DNA from 3 places in the Desulforamulus aquiferis genome. Region 2 is predicted to be linked to each of the others. Evidence: riboswitches for the same ligand, from Rfam matches in the RefSeq annotation. Region 2 holds a riboswitch; each other region holds the start of a gene.
What was found. Region 2 has a riboswitch for cyclic di-GMP ahead of P6N53_RS15500 (GspE/PulE family protein). Riboswitches for the same ligand answer to the same signal wherever they lie in the genome.

Region 1 (6,042 bases), on a different contig from region 2:
ACCGCCCGGACCTATCGTTATTGATAAGGAAGTAACTCCGGGTGTTCCCGTTTCCCTGGGTACCTTAACCGGAACAGTTAAGGTTAACGCCAATGTTACTTTACCTTCGGGACAAACTATCCCCCTGGTGCTGGATTTTGCAGCAAACGGTGAGTCTGTGAGCCTTACAGTTACTGAAGTGGCAGACAACATCAAACCCACAGATGATGTTCCTTTCTTAGGACTTGACATTACCTTAGCCGGTATGGAAGGTAAAGAGGTTTCGATAACACTGCCCTTGCCTGCAAACCTTCTGGCAGCCGATGCAGCAGCCTACCACTATAACAATGGTGAGCAGGTGTGGGATTACCGCGAGGCTACCATTAATGGTAATAATATTACCTTTAAGACAACTCTAAGCCCTGTGGCTGTTTCCAAAAAGGTCGCAGCACCTAAGCTAAGTGCAGCTAATGTTAATAAGAGTAGTGTAGATTTGTCCTGGACTTCCGTGACAGGTGCTTATACCTATAAGCTCTACAGAGATGGCTCAAAGCTTGTTGGTACAACACCTAATCTATTGCTTACTGATACAGGTCTGGCAGCTGGCTATAAGTATTCCTATCAGGTTGTGACCATCAATAAGAATAAGTTTTCCTCTAAAAAATCTGACAAGGTTACAATAACAACAGCACCTGTAGCAATCCCCGCCAACAATCTGTTTGCTATCTTAGATGCGATAGAAGAAGCTTTAGCAAACATTAGTCAAGAAGACTGGGAAAAATTAAGGGAATACAAGGACACCTTAAAGCTGCGTACCGATGAAGAGATCCTTCAGGCCCTTAAGGATACCGGCCTGGCAAAGGCCTTTGAGAATGTGATCAATTCAAACATTACTGAAAGCCAAATGAGAATATCTATTGCTGCTATTCGGGTCTTGGCTGATATTGGTAAGGACAACGTGGTGGAAAGCCGGGCGCTGATTAGCAGTAAAATCAATGAGCTAAAGCAAGCTTTTAGAACAGAGCTGGATAGATTAATTTCTCAGGGAATAAACCAGCAGGCTGTATACGACTATATTACCGACCTATATGATAATATTTTAGTAGGTAAGTATCTAGTTAGAGAGTCAAATTATGAAGCTGATTTATTTGAAGCAGCTTTAAAGGAATTAAGGAACGGAAAACATGACGCAATAAAGGATGCTGCCGAAACTGCCTTTGAAACCCTTAAAACACAGTACTCTACTCCAAGGGATACCGACAGTGAATTCAAAAAATTAATCAGGCAAATCATTGCAGAGAAAGAGTTTGCCACCTTAACAGGTAATGATCTGCGTTTGGTGAAGTCCTACTTGGTTTCTGAGCTAACAGATGATCAAGAGAAATTTAAAACCATTATTTCCTTGATGGAGTTAACAATCGAGACCAGCAAGATATTTATCCCACTTAACTAGCAGCTAGCTCAATTTAATATATAAAGTAGACCCTGTTTAGTGCAGGGTCTACTTTATATACTGGTTTACTTAAATATTGAAGTCAGAGGAATGAAAATGATTGACATTCACTGCCATATCTTACCTTGCCTCGATGATGGTCCGGAATCTATGGAATTAAGCTTAGAAATGGCCAGAACCGCCGTAAAAGAAGGTGTAACAGCAGTAATTGCCACTCCCCACTGTATCTCCGGGGTTTTTTATAATGAGAGAAAAGATGTAGTTCCGGTGATGGAAGCTTTTAAGCATAGGTTAAACATGGAGGGAATAGCTTTAGATATATATCCGGGTCTGGAAATAAGGCTGGAACCCAATATAGCCGCTAAGGTAGCTGATAGACAACTTCTTTCATTATGTGACCAGGGTAAATATTTGCTGGTGGAGTTACCCCTAAGTTCAGTTCCGCCAAACACAGGACAAGTGGTCTTTGAATGTATGTTAAAGGGCATAAGGCCGATAATTGCTCATCCTGAGCGCAATAAGGAAATTATAGAAAATCCCCAATTACTATTTAAAATGCTTGAAAAGGGTTGCTTGGTTCAGATAACATCAGGCAGTATAACCGGAGATTTTGGTTCCGGTGTTCAGAATTTTACAAAGGAAATATTAAAACATGGCTGGGTGCATTTTGTGGCTTCCGATGCCCATCATCCCATTAAACGGCCATTAAAGCTAAAAGAGGCTAGGCTAGTCACAGCACAACTGTCGAGCGAGGATAATGCTAAACTGCTTTTTGAGGAAAACCCCCTAAAGGTTATTAGGGGGGAGACGATAGAAAATCATGAAGTGCTGCCTTTTCCTAAGGGTAGAAGCAGCATTAAAAAAAGAAAAGGTTTTTGGTCTGCCCTGTGGAAAAGTATAAATAAGAGGTGGTGAGGACAATAAAAAAGGTGCTTATAATTGTAGCTATAATCGGGGTGCTCTTGCTCTCGGGATTATATTATTTTAAATACAGTTTTTTAAATACTGAATCTATGATGGACGCAAAGGATAAGGCAGAACAGAAAAAAGAACTCCTTTCAAATGAAAGGTTTGGGAACTTGCCCGAGGTTGTTGAACTAAAAGAACAAATGGCCCAGCAGGAGAAGAAAAACTCGCCCGGGGGCCAAGACTTCGATGCTGGTGAAACTGCTGCGAGTGTCCCATCACAGGGAGAACTTGAGGCAAGGCTAGTGCAAAAGATGCAGTCGCTACAAGGGGAATATAATGGTAAGATAAACAGTTATATTGCCGCAGCTAAGAAGGAATATGAAAAAATTGAGTCTGGGCAGATTACTATGTCTAAAAAAGCTCTGGCCCAAAAATATATAGGTTTAGTAGAAGGTATGGAGGCCGAATGTGATGCCAGGGTGTATGCAGCAATTGCCCGGGCGGAAAATGAATTAACGAGCTATGGTTATTCCACCGATATAGCGGATAAGGCCAGGGAAACATACCGACAAACTAAGAAGCAGCAGCGTTCACAATTGCTTAGTAAGCTTTAAGAAATATTTTTTATAAAATTTAAATGAATTACGAAATGCTAAAGGAAAAACACAGTTTTTGTCGAAGTGAGTAATGCTAAAATTTCAGGTTCCGATAAAGGCAAACCTGCCGAAAGGTTGGGACGCAAAACCACGGGCCTAAGGTTTATCTATGGCTGCCGGGTTACCGAATACCCATATAATGCTAATATCGGTGCCGGGGGAGGAAATCAGCATTGAGTTTTTATCATAAAGCTCTGACCGGTTTTCCATCAGAACAAGAAAGTTTACTAAATAATAAGTTGGAAAGAATTGAAGTACTTAAGTTAAAATTAGTCAAAGAAGGATACCAGCCATCTGAGTCTGAGTATTTCATTAAGTCTGCTTTAGGAACTGCAAAGGTTTCTGAGATGAGTATGGAACAGCTTGACATAGCAATTGAAGCTTTGGAAAAACAGATTCTAATTGCACAGAAGTGTAAGCAACTGTTTAAAGGCTAAGGCATTTATCATGCATTCCGCGATTTAACAAGCTCACAACATAGCTCCATTAGTCTTTTGGCAACGTCTGTTAATTCTACGGATGTTGCTCTGTTTTTTTGTGTCCAAGGCAATTGATTTAAAAGGGTTTTACTGGCCAAACCTGCGTGATTTATTTTGCTAGTCAGGGTGCTGATAGACCAGTAACTTTCCACGGAAAGACCTCTTTCTAACTGGACCAGGGTCTTAAAGGGCGGATTCTTTGATACAGAGGTGTTTTTTACAGAATATAGATTAATGTAGGCTAAAGTATTATCCCCCTCAATTCGGGGCTTTCGAACTTTAACTGGTATCAGAACTAATTCGGAGCCTAGGATTATAGGGCAAAAAATCTTTTTCCCTAGTATATCCGCAGCTTTCTTTTTGAGCAGCTTAAGATCGGCACAGTGGTGTTTGGCCAGCTTATTAACGACACTGCGAACTTTTTGCAAGACAGTTTCTTTACTTCCATCCCGGTAAATAATAATTGATACATCACCATTATCTTGATAGTCAGGAATAATGGCAGCTATTGACTCAGGGTTTGCTAAATACCCTTCCATATGTTGAGAGCCTCCTCTTTCTGTGAACAATTCAGCTTAAGCTAAAATTAATATATGGTGTTAGCCATGGATATGACATACTAAATGGAAAAAATTACTAAAAAATTTTTGAGGGTGATAGAAGGTGCGCATTTCCCTACTAGGGGCCCAGATAGATAATTTAAATATGCAGGCTACGGTGAAGCGGATTTCTGAAATGGTCTCTTCCGGAGAGGTTAACCAGGTAGTTACCCTAAATCCTGAATATCTATACCGCGCCCAGGAGGAGGGTAACCTCCTAGAATTGGTTAACAAATCGGAACTGGTAACCCCCGATGGTACAGGTATTGTCTGGGCCTGCAAGATGGCAGGTGTCCCGGTGGAAGAGAGGGTAACAGGCATAGATCTGATGTTAAATTTGATGCCAGTCGCGGCAAAGGGTGGCTGGGGCATCTTTTTACTTGGTTCGGCTCCCGGGGTAGCTGAAGAGGCGGCCAAAAACCTGGCAGATAAATATCCAGGCTTGAAGATTGTTGGAATACATCACGGTTATTTTATGAGCCATGAAGAAGACGAAGTAGTCCGACTGATAAAGGCTGCCAAACCGGAACTGCTTTTTGTGGCTTTGGGTATGCCAAGGCAAGAGCAGTGGATAGCCAAGTACAAGGATGAGATGGGAGTCCCTGTTTCCATAGGAGTTGGCGGCAGCTTAGATGTCATCGCCGGAAGGGTTCAGCGAGTTTCCCCGGTACTACAGAAGCTTCAGTTGGAGTGGTTGGGACGTCTTATTAAGGAGCCCCATCGTTGGAGGCGCCAGCTGGTTTTGCCAAAGTTTGCCGGATTAGTTTTAAAAAGATACTTATTTAAAATGTAACACCCCTGTAAATTTTTCCACAGGGGTGTTACATTTTGCCGCTATTTTCCGTCTATATTACTAAGGCAATAAATGCAGGGATACCAAGCAATCTGTCGAATTTTATATATTAGAAAAACTATTGGGAGGTAAGTTAGTGACAAAATTTAAGGACAAACCCAAGCTGTTTATTATAGCGCTATTAACCTTGATAGCTTTGCTGGCCTTTAAAGGCCTTGCTGGAGCTGGACAAGGGGACCCGGGCAGCAGCACTGATCCGCTGGTTACCCAAAGCTATGTCCAGAAATATGTAGATGACAAAATCAAGCAGCAAACCTCCCAAAATACCGGGGGCTGGGAAGTAATAACGGTTCAGGCAGGTCAAACCTTTGCGGGTCATGGTGGGACTGAGTTTGTTTTGCGCTCGGGCAAGGCTGTGGCTGTAGACCCCAGCACCAGCGGCATCTTGAATATGACCAGTGGCGGCAATGTCCTGGCCAACCAGGCTGTCCCGGCCAACCACCTGTTGATGGTTCCTAGAGCAGACGGACGCGGTTTTACCGCCACAACCCAGGTAATAATTATGTGTAAAGGTGGCTTTGATATTCAATAGCCTGTTTTTGCACATTGAAAGTTGCATTTTAAAAGTGTACAATACCTATGTATGTCATTTTGTTTATTAGAGGGGTGGTTAAAGTTGGATCATAAACCACGTAGAAGATTAAAAAAAGGTCCCTTTATAGTATTTTGTTCCCTTTTGGTTTTAATGCTGGGTGTCGGTTATGTGCTAGCTAACCAGTATATATTTAACAACAACCCGTTTGATATTCTGGACTCCAGTGATGAAAACAAAGAGAAAGAAGTAGTCATGAAGGACCATATGAATTTCCTCTTAATGGGGGTTGATGCCCGGGAGGGGGAAAAAAATACCCGTACGGACACCATCATGCTGGTCAGCTATGACAAGGAGCACAACCGTGTAGCCTTGCTTTCCATGCCCAGGGATACCCGGGTTAAAATACCCGGCCATGGCTATGATAAGATCAACTCAGCCAACGTATATGGCGGGCCTGAATTAGTAATGAAGACAGTATCCGACCTGGTGGGTGTGGATATAGATAATTATGTAGTTACCAATGTCCGGGGCTTCAGGGACATTGTGGACGTCATTGGCGGAGTTACCCTGGATGTTGAA
Region 2 (6,042 bases):
GCTGATTTATTAGCAGTAGAAGCACAGCTTGACCAATATAGACCAATTACTAGGGAATTCCAGGAAATTAAACTGCGACAGGGTGAAGCTCAGGAAAAAGTACTTCATTTAAATAAATTGATCAAGGGTCGGAAAAACTGGTCGGTTTTTCTGGCCGAATTAAGCAGTCAGATTCCCGAGGGGATATGGATAAATAAGATACATTTATATCATATAGCCGAGGAAGCCCTTGACGAGGAAGAGAGGCCGGTACCACCGCCAAACTCGCTGCTAATCAGAGGTAGCAGTGAGGGGGTGGAAAATATCGGCAAGCTGATATTTGCACTAAATCAGCTAAGGGAGCTGTCTTCTATAAAATTAGATGAAATAAAGGAAGTGTCCTCAGGCGATTACAGCTATACAATTACTGCCTCTATAGGAGTAGGGGGAGGTAATTAAGGAATTGTTTAACAGGAAGATAAAAGTACAAAGTCAGTCCTTTAGATTGGTTGTTCTAGGATTATGCCTAATCTACCTGGCAATATTATGTATACTTGTAAGGGAGATTTACCAGGGCAAGGTGGCCATTGCCCTGGCAAGGTCAGAATTAGCCAGTATCAGTAAGGACATAGGTATGGTTGAGAAAAACAGGGAGGGGCTTATTGCCTTAGAGGCCAATTTAGAGTCCCTGTATAAAAACTTCGCTGCCAACTATCGGGACGGTCAGTTCCTGGTAAATCTGGATCGCAGCCTAAGGGAGGCGGGGGTCAGGCTAATTGGTCTTCGAACTATCGGTATAACCCAGGAAGAAGGATGTTTTGCCCTGTCTTTGGAGATTGAGCTGTCAGGTGATTACAACAGGCTCTGTGGAATCGTCGGGTATTTAGAAAACCAGTCTAATCTCACCGAAATAAGAGAACTACTGATCACCAAAGCTCTAACCGAGTCTAAAGAAGAGGACCTGACAGGAGCCGATCCTTTGCCTGGCGAGGTACCTGGTTATTTGCCACCGGATCAGGTTGTCGCGAAGTTCACGATGCTGATTTTTTTCCTGGAACCAGGGGATGTAGGACTTTTACAAGAGGAGGTAAAAAATTGGTCCTTTGGCAGGCAAAACCCCTTTTTGACACCTTCCAGGTAAATACAAATGAATAAACATCTTTAAGAAAGTAGACAATAGAATGATAAAGGGCTAATATATTACCAGTATTTGCTTTGGGAGGCGTTATTATTGGTTGATAAACAGCTATTAAAAGAGGTGCTTGGTGTTGCCCTGTCCAACGGGGGAGACTTTGCGGATATTTTTTTAGAAGAAAAACAAAGCACGGGCATAGGCATGGAAGCTGGCCGCATTGAGAGGGTTAATTCCGGCCTTGATGCCGGGGCAGGTCTAAGGGTACTGTCCGGTGAGGCCACTGCCTATGCCTATACCAATGATACCAGCAAGGAAGGACTGCTGGAGGCAGCTAAAATAGTTAGCCATGCGGCCCAGGGGGGCAAAAGAGATGTTAACCTTGATCTAACAACTATTAAGCCCCTAGTGGATTTTAAGATTAAAACCAGGCCCGAGGATGTACCTACCCATGATAAGGTGGAGCTTGTCAGGAAAGTAGATAATGCTGCCAGGGCTGTGAACGGAGAAAAGATAAAACAGGTCATTGTAGGTTATGGCGATACAGTTCAAAGGGTAACCATCGCCAACAGTCAGGGTACCTTTGTTGAAGACGAAAGGGTGCGTACCAGGCTGATGGTCAATGTGGTGGCCTCGGAAAATGGTAAGATCCAGACCGGCTATGATGCAGTGGGCAGTCACAATGGCTTTGAGCTGTTTGAACAGTACGACCCGGAGGCCCTGGCCCGGAATGCTGCCAGACGAGCTGTGAGCATGCTGGACGCCCTGCCGGCCCCTTCGGGAAAGATGCCGGTGGTTATGGCCGGGGAAGCTGGTGGCACCATGGTCCATGAGGCCTGTGGCCATGGGCTGGAGGCTGATTTAGAGCAGAGGCAGCTCTCGGTCTACTCGGGCATGAAGGGACAGCAGGTGGCCAGTGAACTGGTGACTGTGGTGGATGATGCCACCATGCCGGATCGATATGGCTCCTACCGTTTTGATGATGAGGGAGTACCCTCTGAAAAGGTAACCATGATTGAAAATGGTATACTAACGGATTATCTATATGATCGTTTGTCGGCAACCAAGGAAAACCGGGAATCCAATGGTCATGGACGAAGGGAATCCTACCAGCATAAACCCCTGCCCAGAATGGCCAATACCTATATTGGGCCGGGCAAGGAAGAACCTGAAAATATTATTAAAGGTTATAAAAATGGACTGCTGGTTAAAAAGATGGGCGGCGGACAGGTCAATACCACCACGGGAGATTTTGTTTTTGATGTGGCTGAAGGGTATCTAATCAAAGACGGTGAAATCGGTTCCATGGTGCGGGGTGCCACCCTTACCGGAAATGGACCGGAGGTATTGCGGATGGTGGAGCGGGTCGGCTCTGATTTGGGCTTTACCATCGGTACCTGTGGTAAGGACGGTCAGGGGGCGCCTGTTTCAGATGCCCAGCCCACCATGGCCATCAAAGAGCTGGTGGTAGGAGGAACAGCAGGCGGAGACGAGGGTGCCTCACTGTCGCCATATTTGGATACCAGTTTTAAAAAGATTAAAAGAATTTAAGAAATTTGGTCGGGGTTGTCAAAAAACCCGGCCAATTTTTATACATTAAATTTTTATTAAATATTGGCAAATTTATATTATTTATATAGGATTTTTTATAAATTAGTCGAATACAGTTTCAATAAATATTAATGTTGGAATCTGCTATTACATGATTAAAAATAAGGAACAGTGTGAGTAATTAATGTTAGAGTATATAGCTATCTTTGTCTTAGGACTGTTGGTGGGAAGTTTTTTAAATGTTTGTATCTACAGAATACCCCGGGGTGAAACGGTTATTACCAACCCATCACACTGTTTGGCCTGTCATACTAGAATCAAACCCTGGGATTTAGTGCCGGTGGCAAGTTTCCTTGTACTGGGTGGCAGATGCCGTTATTGTGATACCAGATTATCCTGGCAGTACCCTTTGGTTGAGTTGGCTACAGGCATTCTATACCTGACTGCCCTTTGGAAATGGGGTGTCGGCTGGGAAACCCTAGCCATGCTGGTTTTCTTCTCTATGTTACTTGTTGTTACTGTGATAGATCTATATCATCAAATTATACCTAATAGAGTATTGCTGGTAAGTGGTGTGCTGGGCCTCCCCCTGATATATTTACAATCATTTGAAATGCTTAAAACAGGAACCATCGGGTTCTTTGTTGCTGGCACATTGTTGTTTATTATAGCAGTGGCATCCAAAGGTGGTATGGGTGGCGGAGATATTAAGCTGGCCGCAGTGATGGGAATGTTCCTTGGGCTTAAGTTGGTAATGATTGCCCTATTCCTGGCTTTTCTAATTGGGGGTATAATTGGAATTATACTTTTGGCCACAGGTCAAAAGGGCAGAAAGGACCCAATACCCTTTGGTCCCTTCTTAGCCTTAGGCTCACTAATAGCTGCCTTGGTTGGCGAAAAAATAATTAGCTGGTATACTGGATTTTGGTGATAAAATATTGTAACTTATTAAATAAATACTTGTTTTTTAAAGGCAAACTTTCCGAAAGGAGAGGACGCAAAACCACGGGCCTAAAGGAGAAATCCGATGGCGGCCGGGTTGCCTTAGGAAATCAGGCCCATGACCTAAGTTAAACCTTACAGTTATGGGCTTTTTATTTTAACGTTTTAAAGTATTAGCCTATCATGGAGGCAAAGGATGAATTTAAAGCAAAACAATAATTACCTGGGAACCTGGTTAGTTAGGGAAGGAGTCATTACCCAGGAACAGTTAGATAATGCCCTGAGTAGTCAGTCCCTCAAGCAGGGTAAGAAAGCTATGATCGGTCATTCTCTAATTGAACTGGGTTACTGCAGCGAGGATGATATTGCCAAGGTTATTGCCAAAAGGGCTGGCGTTCCCTTTGTTTCCCTGGAAAATTATCCAATAGATCCGGCAGCCTTAACTACCATTTCAAATGATGCCATTAAGCGCTACAGGGCACTGCCCATTGCCTTTAGTGAAGGAAAACTATTGGTGGCTATGCAAAGACCCACCGATATTATGGTTATTGATGATCTCCGTTTGTTAAGCGGGTTTGATATAAAGCCGGTATTTGCCCCCGATAGCGAGCTGGAGGTGGCTATAGAAAAGCAAATTCGGGCGAGCATTGAATTTGATAAAACAGAGGAAGAAATCATCCCGGAGGAAGATATCCTGGGAGCATCGGAGGATTCCGACCAAAAACCCGCTGTTCAGCTGGCAAATATGATTATCTCCCAGGCAGTAGCTGCCAAATGCAGCGACGTACATATAGAGCCCTACGAAAAAGCTTCCCGGGTGCGCTTTCGGATAGATGGAGTGCTGCATGATGTCATGGAGCCCCCTATAAAAATACATGCCTCCCTGGTTTCTCGGATAAAGGTTATGGCAAATATGGATATAGCCGAACGCCGGATACCCCAGGACGGTAGAATGTCCCTAAAGGTTGAGGGTAAAAACATTGATATCAGGGTGGCATCCCTGCCCACAAGTTTTGGTGAAAGACTTACTCTGCGGCTTTTGGATAGTTCCAGCCGGGTGATTACCTTGGAGGAGTTGGGTGTAAACCCCTCTATCCTAAAAAAATATAAAGAAGTTATCAAGATGCCCTACGGACTGATCTTAGTAACTGGACCAACTGGAAGTGGTAAAACCACAACCCTATATGCCAGCCTTGGTTCAGTGGATCGGGTGCTAAAAAATGTTATAACCGTTGAAGATCCGGTGGAGTATAGAATGGCTGGCATAAATCAAATCCAGATCAACACTCAGGCAGGACTAAATTTTGCCTCGGGCCTAAGATCTATTCTGCGGAATGACCCGGATGTGATTATGGTTGGTGAAATTCGGGACAGGGAGACTGCTAAAATTGCCATTGAGTCAGCCATGACGGGACACATGGTGTTTTCCACCCTCCATACCAATGATGCACCTGGGGCAGTCAGTCGATTGATTGAAATGGGTGTGGAGCCATTTTTGATTTCATCATCCCTTGTATGTGTGCTGGCCCAGCGCTTAGTACGACAGCTCTGCCCCCATTGTAAGGAAAAATACCTAAAGACCCGGGAGGAATTGAGCAGCATACCGGATTTTCCACTGGAAAGCTGGGAGAAATCCGTTACCTTGTATCACCCAAGGGGCTGCATGAGATGCAGCAATACCGGCTACCGTGGCAGAGTTGGAGTTTACGAGCTGCTTTTTATAAGCGAGAATATACAGCGTTTAGCCCTGGAAAGGTCTTCCGCCAGGGATATTAAAAAGGTGGCAGTGGCTGAAGGTATGATCACACTGCGTGAAGACGGTTTAGACAAAGCCAAACAGGGTATTACATCCCTTGAGGAAGTAATGAGGGTGGTATTATGAGCGAAATTAATATACCTACAATTGGTGATATACTGGCCCAGGCTGTGAAAATGGACGGCTCGGACCTTCACATATCTGCAGGGGTTCCCCCGGTGGTTAGGGTTTATGGAGAACTGGTGCGCATGGATTTTCCGAAACTTATGCCAAAGGACATTGAAGAATTGATTTTTCCAATATTGCAGCCCCACCAAAGGGAGCAGCTGGATAGGGATTTGGAGCTGGATTTTTCCTATTCAGTTCCGGGACTAAGCCGTTTTCGGGGAAATATTATGTGGCAAAGGGGCTCCCTGGCAGCAAATTTCAGGGTGGTTTCCATGAGCATACCCTCCTTTGATAGTTTGGGACTGCCACCGGCAGTAAGGGATTTATCCCGTTTGCCCAGGGGTTTAGTCCTTGTTACCGGACCAACAGGCAGTGGTAAATCAACCACCCTGGCATCCATCATTGATTTAATTAACCAAGAGCGTGCCCTTAATGTTGTGACTATAGAAAACCCCATAGAGTTTTTACACAGCCATAAAAAATCCATGATCAAGCAAAGGGAAGTGGGGATAGA
Region 3 (6,042 bases), on a different contig from region 2:
TAGTTGATAAAGATAAGGCGCTGTCTTGTCTTAGACCCATTTGCGCAGAAATTGAGAAGCCGGCTAAAGATGCAGTGTTAAAAATATCTGGGGACGGCAGAGTAGAAATAATTAGGGACGAGAAAGGCAAGGAAGTTGACAGCGAAAACTTATTTCAAAATTTGGTAGAAGTAATAAATCATCAGGATGATATGAGATTAAATATTCCGGTAAGGGAGATAATTGCTCAAAAAACTTTTGAAACAGTTGAAGCCATGAAGATAAATGGACTGATCGGACAGTACACAACTTACTTTGATGGTGAAAACCAAAACCGTGTAACAAACATTAGAATTGCTGCTCAGAAAATAAATGGTCTAATTATGACTCCTGGTCAGGAGTTCTCCTTTAATAATTTTGTTGGTGAAAGATCCAGCAGTGCTGGTTTTTTACCAGCTAAGGTTATTGTGTCCAATAAATTTGACGAAGCCCTTGGGGGAGGTATTTGCCAAGTTTCATCAACCCTATATAATGCAATACTTCTTGCTAATCTAAAGCCGGTAGAGAGACATAACCACTCTCTAGCCATAAGTTATGTCCCCCTAGGAAGGGATGCGGCGGTGGCTTGGAACCTTTTGGATTTTAGATTTTCTAACCCACTGGATTGTCATATCTATCTGCGTACAGTGGTAGCTAAGGATTACATTACCGTACAGGTTTTTGGCAATACTGCAACGAAAAAGGATATTACCATTCGCAATTGGGTTTCTGAAACCATTGAGCCTGAGCGTATTTACGAGATAGATCCCGAATTGGGCATGGATGAAGAGATCATAATGGAACCGGGTTACAAGGGCTATAAGGCACATGCTGAGAGAGTTATAAAGGGGAGCGACGGGTCTGTTTTGGTAGAAGCTTTGCCAGACAGCCGGTACCTGTCCACGGACCGAGTTGTTCGAATTGCCCCAAAGCAGCATAATAAGGATATACAACCACTTTCTAAGCCAACTCAGGTCACTGAAACTAATGTTTTAACGGAGTTTTAGATTATAATGCAAAGCACCAGACCCATTATGGTATTTAAGGGAGGTGCTTTTTTGTTTTGGAAAGTTGTTAAAAATATTTTTAATCTGTTAAAATAGACTAAGTCATTGCTTTAAAAGAAGTAGAAACCAAATTTACCACCGGCCTTCTGAAGCTTATCCTTCAAGGTTGATGGTACAATTTTTTGAAATAGGAGGAAATTATGTCCAGAAGAATCGGAATAATTGATCTCGGTTCAAACTCTATTCGGCTTATCCTTATGAAGGTCTGGGACAATGGTTCCTATAAGCTGCAGGACGAGATTAAGGAAACGGCTAGAATTGGTGAAAGCATGGGGCCTGAAAGGGTGATCAAGGTACCTGCCATTGACAGGGCTGTTCAGACTATCCGGCTGTTGCAAAAGTTTTGTTATGCCAATAAAGTAGATTCTGTACATGGAGTTGCCACTGCGGCTATACGTAATGCCGTAAACGGTAATGAGGTGTTGGAAACCATTATGAAGGAAACGGGAGTTTCCTTTCGCATACTCTCCGGTGAGGAAGAGGCCAGGTATATTTATTTAGGGGTAGTTAACAGCCTAGAATTTAGTGATGCCCTGATTGTAGACATTGGGGGAGGCAGCACAGAATTGATCCTGTGCAGAGAAAGAATGATTACCCAGTGGACAAGTCTTCCCTTTGGGGCGGTTAATATCACTGAAAACTTTTTAACCTCCCCACAAGTCAATGAGGAACAAATTGGACGGTTAGAGGACTACTTGAAGGAACAGTATAGATCTGTTCATTGGTTGGATATGGCCAGGGGTTTAGAGGTCTTGGGGGTTGGAGGCACCTTGCGAAACCTTGGCAGAATGGATCGTAAGCGGACACGCTTTAGCTTAAATCTTCTGCACAACTACAGGGTGCATACAGAACGTGTCAAGCAAATTTATAATCTCCTAAAAAAGGGTTCAGTGGATGAACGCAAATCCATTCCTGGATTATCTAAGGAAAGGGCTGACATCATCCTGGGTGGTATGGCAGCGGCGTCCAAACTATTGGATTTTACCGGGGCACCAGGAATTAGGGTTAGCGGCTCTGGCTTAAGGGAGGGGGTATTTTACGAATACCTTTTTAGGAATCGTTTAGATCCGGTTGTGGACGATGTAACCGAGCATAGCGTTCAGAACCTTATGGATTTGTACCAGGTAAAGAGAAATCACGCCGAACATGTGGCCAAACTATCTTTATCATTGTTCGACCAGCTGCAGCCCCTACATGGCTACGGCGCCTGGGAGAGAAAAATCTTAAGGATTGCAGCCCTTCTGCACGATGTTGGGAATGCTGTTAGTTATTATAACCATCATAAGCATACCATGTATGTACTGCTAAATGCCCGGATAAATGGTCTTTCTCACAGGGAACTTGTGTTAGTGGCTCTGGTGGCTGCTAGTCACGGCAAATTAGATCTTAAGTTTAAATTGCAGCAGCATGCCGATGTATTATTTCCCCAGGACGGAATTTTGGTCCGTCGTCTAGGCGTATTGATACGCATGGGGGAAAACCTGGATCGTACAGAAGCCGGTGTAGTTGAGGATGTGGTTTGCACCATCAAGGCAAAAGAAGTGCAAATTGACTGTATCTCTACGGATAATTCCGATTTAGAAATTAGAGAACTTTATAAGAAAGTGACTAATTTTAATAAGGTATTTGGAATTAAGTTTAAGTTTCCAAAGGAGGAAGCTTAATCTAGGGTGTAAGGGATAAAATATGATATAGAATTCTTTTCTAATGAATATGATAGTGGTATGACGGAGCAGAATGCCACTAAACCAGATAGATATACCTTGATAGGAAAAGTGCTGACAAAAGTAGTTCCCCAAAGATTGTGGGCTCCGTGCAAGGAAGGGGTGTAAGCCTGTACATGTGGTTAGTGCTTTTCGTGTTTTTTGCTTTAGCTGTGTGTCTAAAAAGTGTTTTAGCTAGCCTAGGAAGAATATAGTCTTAAACAAAACTAAGGAATGATTGCATTGTATTTTAAAATTGCCAGTTTTAATATAAATTCAGTACGCGCCAGGAAAGAAATGTTAATTCAGTGGTTGGGGGAAAATAAACCTGATGTGGTTTGCCTGCAGGAAACCAAGGTCATTAATGCAGATTTTCCAGCAGCTTGCCTTTTGGAGGCGGGCTATAACTCGCTATTTAAAGGGAGAAAATCTTATAATGGTGTGGCTATCCTCAGCCCCCATCAAATAAATCCCTTAAACAGTGACCTTGGGTCTATTGCGGAACCAGATGAAGCAAGGCTCATTGCCGCTGAGATAAAAGGTATTCCAATAGTTAATACCTATATTCCCCAGGGCCAATCCCCGGAGAGTGATAAATTTAGCTATAAAATATCCTGGATTAAGGCCTTAAAGGAATACTTTGATTCAAATTTTAAACCTGATGAGCCATTACTTTGGCTGGGTGATTTTAACGTAGCACCAGAACCTGAAGATGTGCACGCACCCAAAAGATTACTTGGACGTGTAGGCTTCCACCCCACCGAGCATGAAGCCTTGGATTATGTTAAGTCCTGGGGCTTTAAAGATATTTTCCGCCTACACCACCAATCAGAGGGTGGACATTTTACCTTTTGGGATTATCGTGTTCCAAAGGCCCTGGATAGAAATTTAGGCTGGCGTATTGACCATATTTGGGCTACCGCTCCCCTGGCTAAGCGATCAACAAAAGCCTGGATAGATATTGAGCCAAGAAGGAAGGTAAAACCTTCCGACCATACATTTATATTGGCAGAGTTTAATATAGATAGCTAGTTATGTTAAATGTACTAGCCGTTTTGCTTTTATAGTTAAGGCGGCTAGTTAAGAATAGTATTTTTCATGTTGACTTTTCTTAACGCATTAGCTATAATAACATTTGTCGACAGGCCGAGGGGCCTGGAAATACAAGCAAAAATCGGGGCGTAGCTCAGTTTGGGAGAGCGCTACCTTGGGGTGGTAGAGGTCGCAGGTTCAACTCCTGTCGCTCCGACCAGTTAAAGCAAGTCTTCTGAGAAATCAGGAGACTTGCTTTTTTGTTGGCCCAAGGGATCCAATGGCCCAATTGGAATTAAAAAGCCGAGGGTTCTGTATCCTTCGGCTTGTAGGGTAATTTTGTTTTTAATCATCATAAACGGTATCATTTGTTTCCCGGGAAGCCACTAGTAGACATGTTGTAAGGATCCCTAAAAATGCACCAACAAAAACACCAGCTATAAAACCCACTAATATCCTCCTTTGGTAACTGGCTGGCCTAGCTTTCCACCTTAGCCCCTGTAGTTTTGCGTCGCCACTTTTCAATGGGTTTGCCTTTATCTTTCTAGGATTTGTTTTTACTATATGGAGAAACAATATCGTAGTAAATAGGACTGAAGTATTTATCAATCAAGACCAAAGTCCTATATTAAATAATAATTTTTTAAAGGAAGGTTGTACTCTAGGCAACTTCCCCTGTGCCTTGAATTGTAACATTAACATTAACTTTGATATCACTTTCGCAGAAAACCTCGTCCCAGTCCTGCTCCTTCACTAGGGGAGGCCATTTCGCCCTGGCATACTTGCCAAGTAGGATGGCATCTACCCTATATTTGTTCTGTAGATCGTAAATTAAGTCTTCACATTGTTTTTGAATATGTTCTTCCAAGGCCTTTTCTACAGCTAAAACATTTTCTTCCTTACCTGCAAATTGTATATCCGTTAAGGTTTCTGCAATTATGCCTGAGAATGATAAATCTATCTCGAAGGAAGGTTTTCCATTAGCCAACTTAGCTGTTACCTTTCGCTTACTCCCCCCCTCAAAACTTATTTTATAAAATTCTCCTTTATCATCCATCATTTTAAAGGTTATATAGCCTATGACCCCATCTCCCCTTAACCAGATTAAAGGCCTCATGTCTTCCCTGTTGACTTTAGCTACCATCTTATACTTTTTAAATAAGGCTGCACCTGAAATTTCTAAATTACTTTCAGAGTGGATGCTAATGACTGGTAAAACCGGATTATATCCGTCTGTCATTACATCCACACGAAAATGATGCAAATGCTCTACTGGAATAAAATTATCCCTTGGCGAATTTGACAGAAGGTCTATGATATTTTGTCCTACTGTCTGGTAATTTTCCGGTTTCATGGTCAAGATATCAATGGTATTTCCATCTGTCACAGCTAGTCTAATCATTTCGCTAAAACGAGTGTCTCGAAACATTAAGTCAAAGGCATCTTTACTTCCCCTATAAGCTAAAGGACTTCCAACCAACAGAGCTTTTAAGTCACCAACGGCCATGCCCCGGGAAGATTTATTGCCTCTGTCAATGCGGGTCTGGGCCATGGTTTCTCCCTTGACGGTTATTACATCGGACTTCTCTCTGGCATTGCGGTTCATAATGGGGAAGTTTACGGTCATGGAGAACTTCTCACGGCCATCTTCCTCAAGCAAATCGTAACCTGCCACAAAGGGTATGTAAAGATTATTAATGTCTTGGGCATCCCAGCAGCCAAAGCTTAATAGGGTAACTAAAATAAGAACTATAGCAAGTGCGCTACGCAACTTTTTTACCTCCAACACCTCGCAAGATAGCTGTGAACCACAGGATAACCGGGATAACAATCATAAACAGGAGTCCCAGATATCCAATAGTGGTACTTAAACCAAGGATTTTATCGAAATTGCCAGGGAAAAGGGATGACAAAAAAATTATGGGAAATAAAGCCAGGGTGACCCAACCGGGAGAGTTAATATTTAATATTTTTTCAACAGTATAGCGCCCGGCAAAAAACATATTTGCCACTGGCCGAAAGGCAACAAAAACCCAAAAAATGATAAAGAAAAATTCAGCCCTTTCAATAACCGGGGCGTTGTAGGTTTTTAATAACACCATCAGGCCAAACCTTAGTTTTTCAGCGGCGTTTGGGCCAAAGAGACCTAAAACAACAAATACCACAAGCAGATAGATACCGGAAATTATTGCGACTGCCGTCAAGCCGGCCTTAACTATTTC

Region 1: it holds a riboswitch for cyclic di-GMP, as region 2 does, so the genes downstream of both, P6N53_RS06555 (hypothetical protein) here and P6N53_RS15500 (GspE/PulE family protein) in region 2, are expected to answer to the same signal.
Region 3: it holds a riboswitch for cyclic di-GMP, as region 2 does, so the genes downstream of both, P6N53_RS04710 (DUF3789 domain-containing protein) here and P6N53_RS15500 (GspE/PulE family protein) in region 2, are expected to answer to the same signal.

What each region holds. Positions count from the first base shown of each region.
Region 1 is NZ_JARPTC010000008.1:95,046-101,087, forward strand. Features, by position in the region: gene P6N53_RS06540 (S-layer homology domain-containing protein) at 1-1,432, shown strand, start outside; gene P6N53_RS06545 (tyrosine-protein phosphatase) at 1,523-2,347, shown strand; gene P6N53_RS06550 (hypothetical protein) at 2,362-2,955, shown strand; cyclic di-GMP riboswitch class I at 3,045-3,126, shown strand; gene P6N53_RS06555 (hypothetical protein) at 3,171-3,434, shown strand; gene P6N53_RS06560 (hypothetical protein) at 3,443-4,015, opposite strand; gene P6N53_RS06565 (WecB/TagA/CpsF family glycosyltransferase) at 4,140-4,868, shown strand; gene P6N53_RS06570 (hypothetical protein) at 5,005-5,460, shown strand; gene P6N53_RS06575 (LCP family protein) at 5,545-6,042, shown strand, end outside.
Region 2 is NZ_JARPTC010000023.1:28,362-34,403, reverse strand. Features, by position in the region: gene P6N53_RS15520 (PilN domain-containing protein) at 1-438, shown strand, start outside; gene P6N53_RS15515 (hypothetical protein) at 443-1,120, shown strand; gene P6N53_RS15510 (TldD/PmbA family protein) at 1,211-2,662, shown strand; gene P6N53_RS15505 (prepilin peptidase) at 2,847-3,593, shown strand; cyclic di-GMP riboswitch class I at 3,625-3,709, shown strand; gene P6N53_RS15500 (GspE/PulE family protein) at 3,801-5,486, shown strand; gene P6N53_RS15495 (type IV pilus twitching motility protein PilT) at 5,483-6,042, shown strand, end outside.
Region 3 is NZ_JARPTC010000005.1:126,604-132,645, forward strand. Features, by position in the region: gene P6N53_RS04690 (VanW family protein) at 1-1,025, shown strand, start outside; gene P6N53_RS04695 (Ppx/GppA phosphatase family protein) at 1,226-2,749, shown strand; gene xth (exodeoxyribonuclease III) at 3,032-3,820, shown strand; tRNA gene P6N53_RS04705 (tRNA-Pro) at 3,964-4,040, shown strand; gene P6N53_RS04710 (DUF3789 domain-containing protein) at 4,166-4,270, opposite strand; cyclic di-GMP riboswitch class I at 4,282-4,365, opposite strand; gene P6N53_RS04715 (Ger(x)C family spore germination protein) at 4,482-5,591, opposite strand; gene P6N53_RS04720 (GerAB/ArcD/ProY family transporter) at 5,584-6,042, opposite strand, start outside.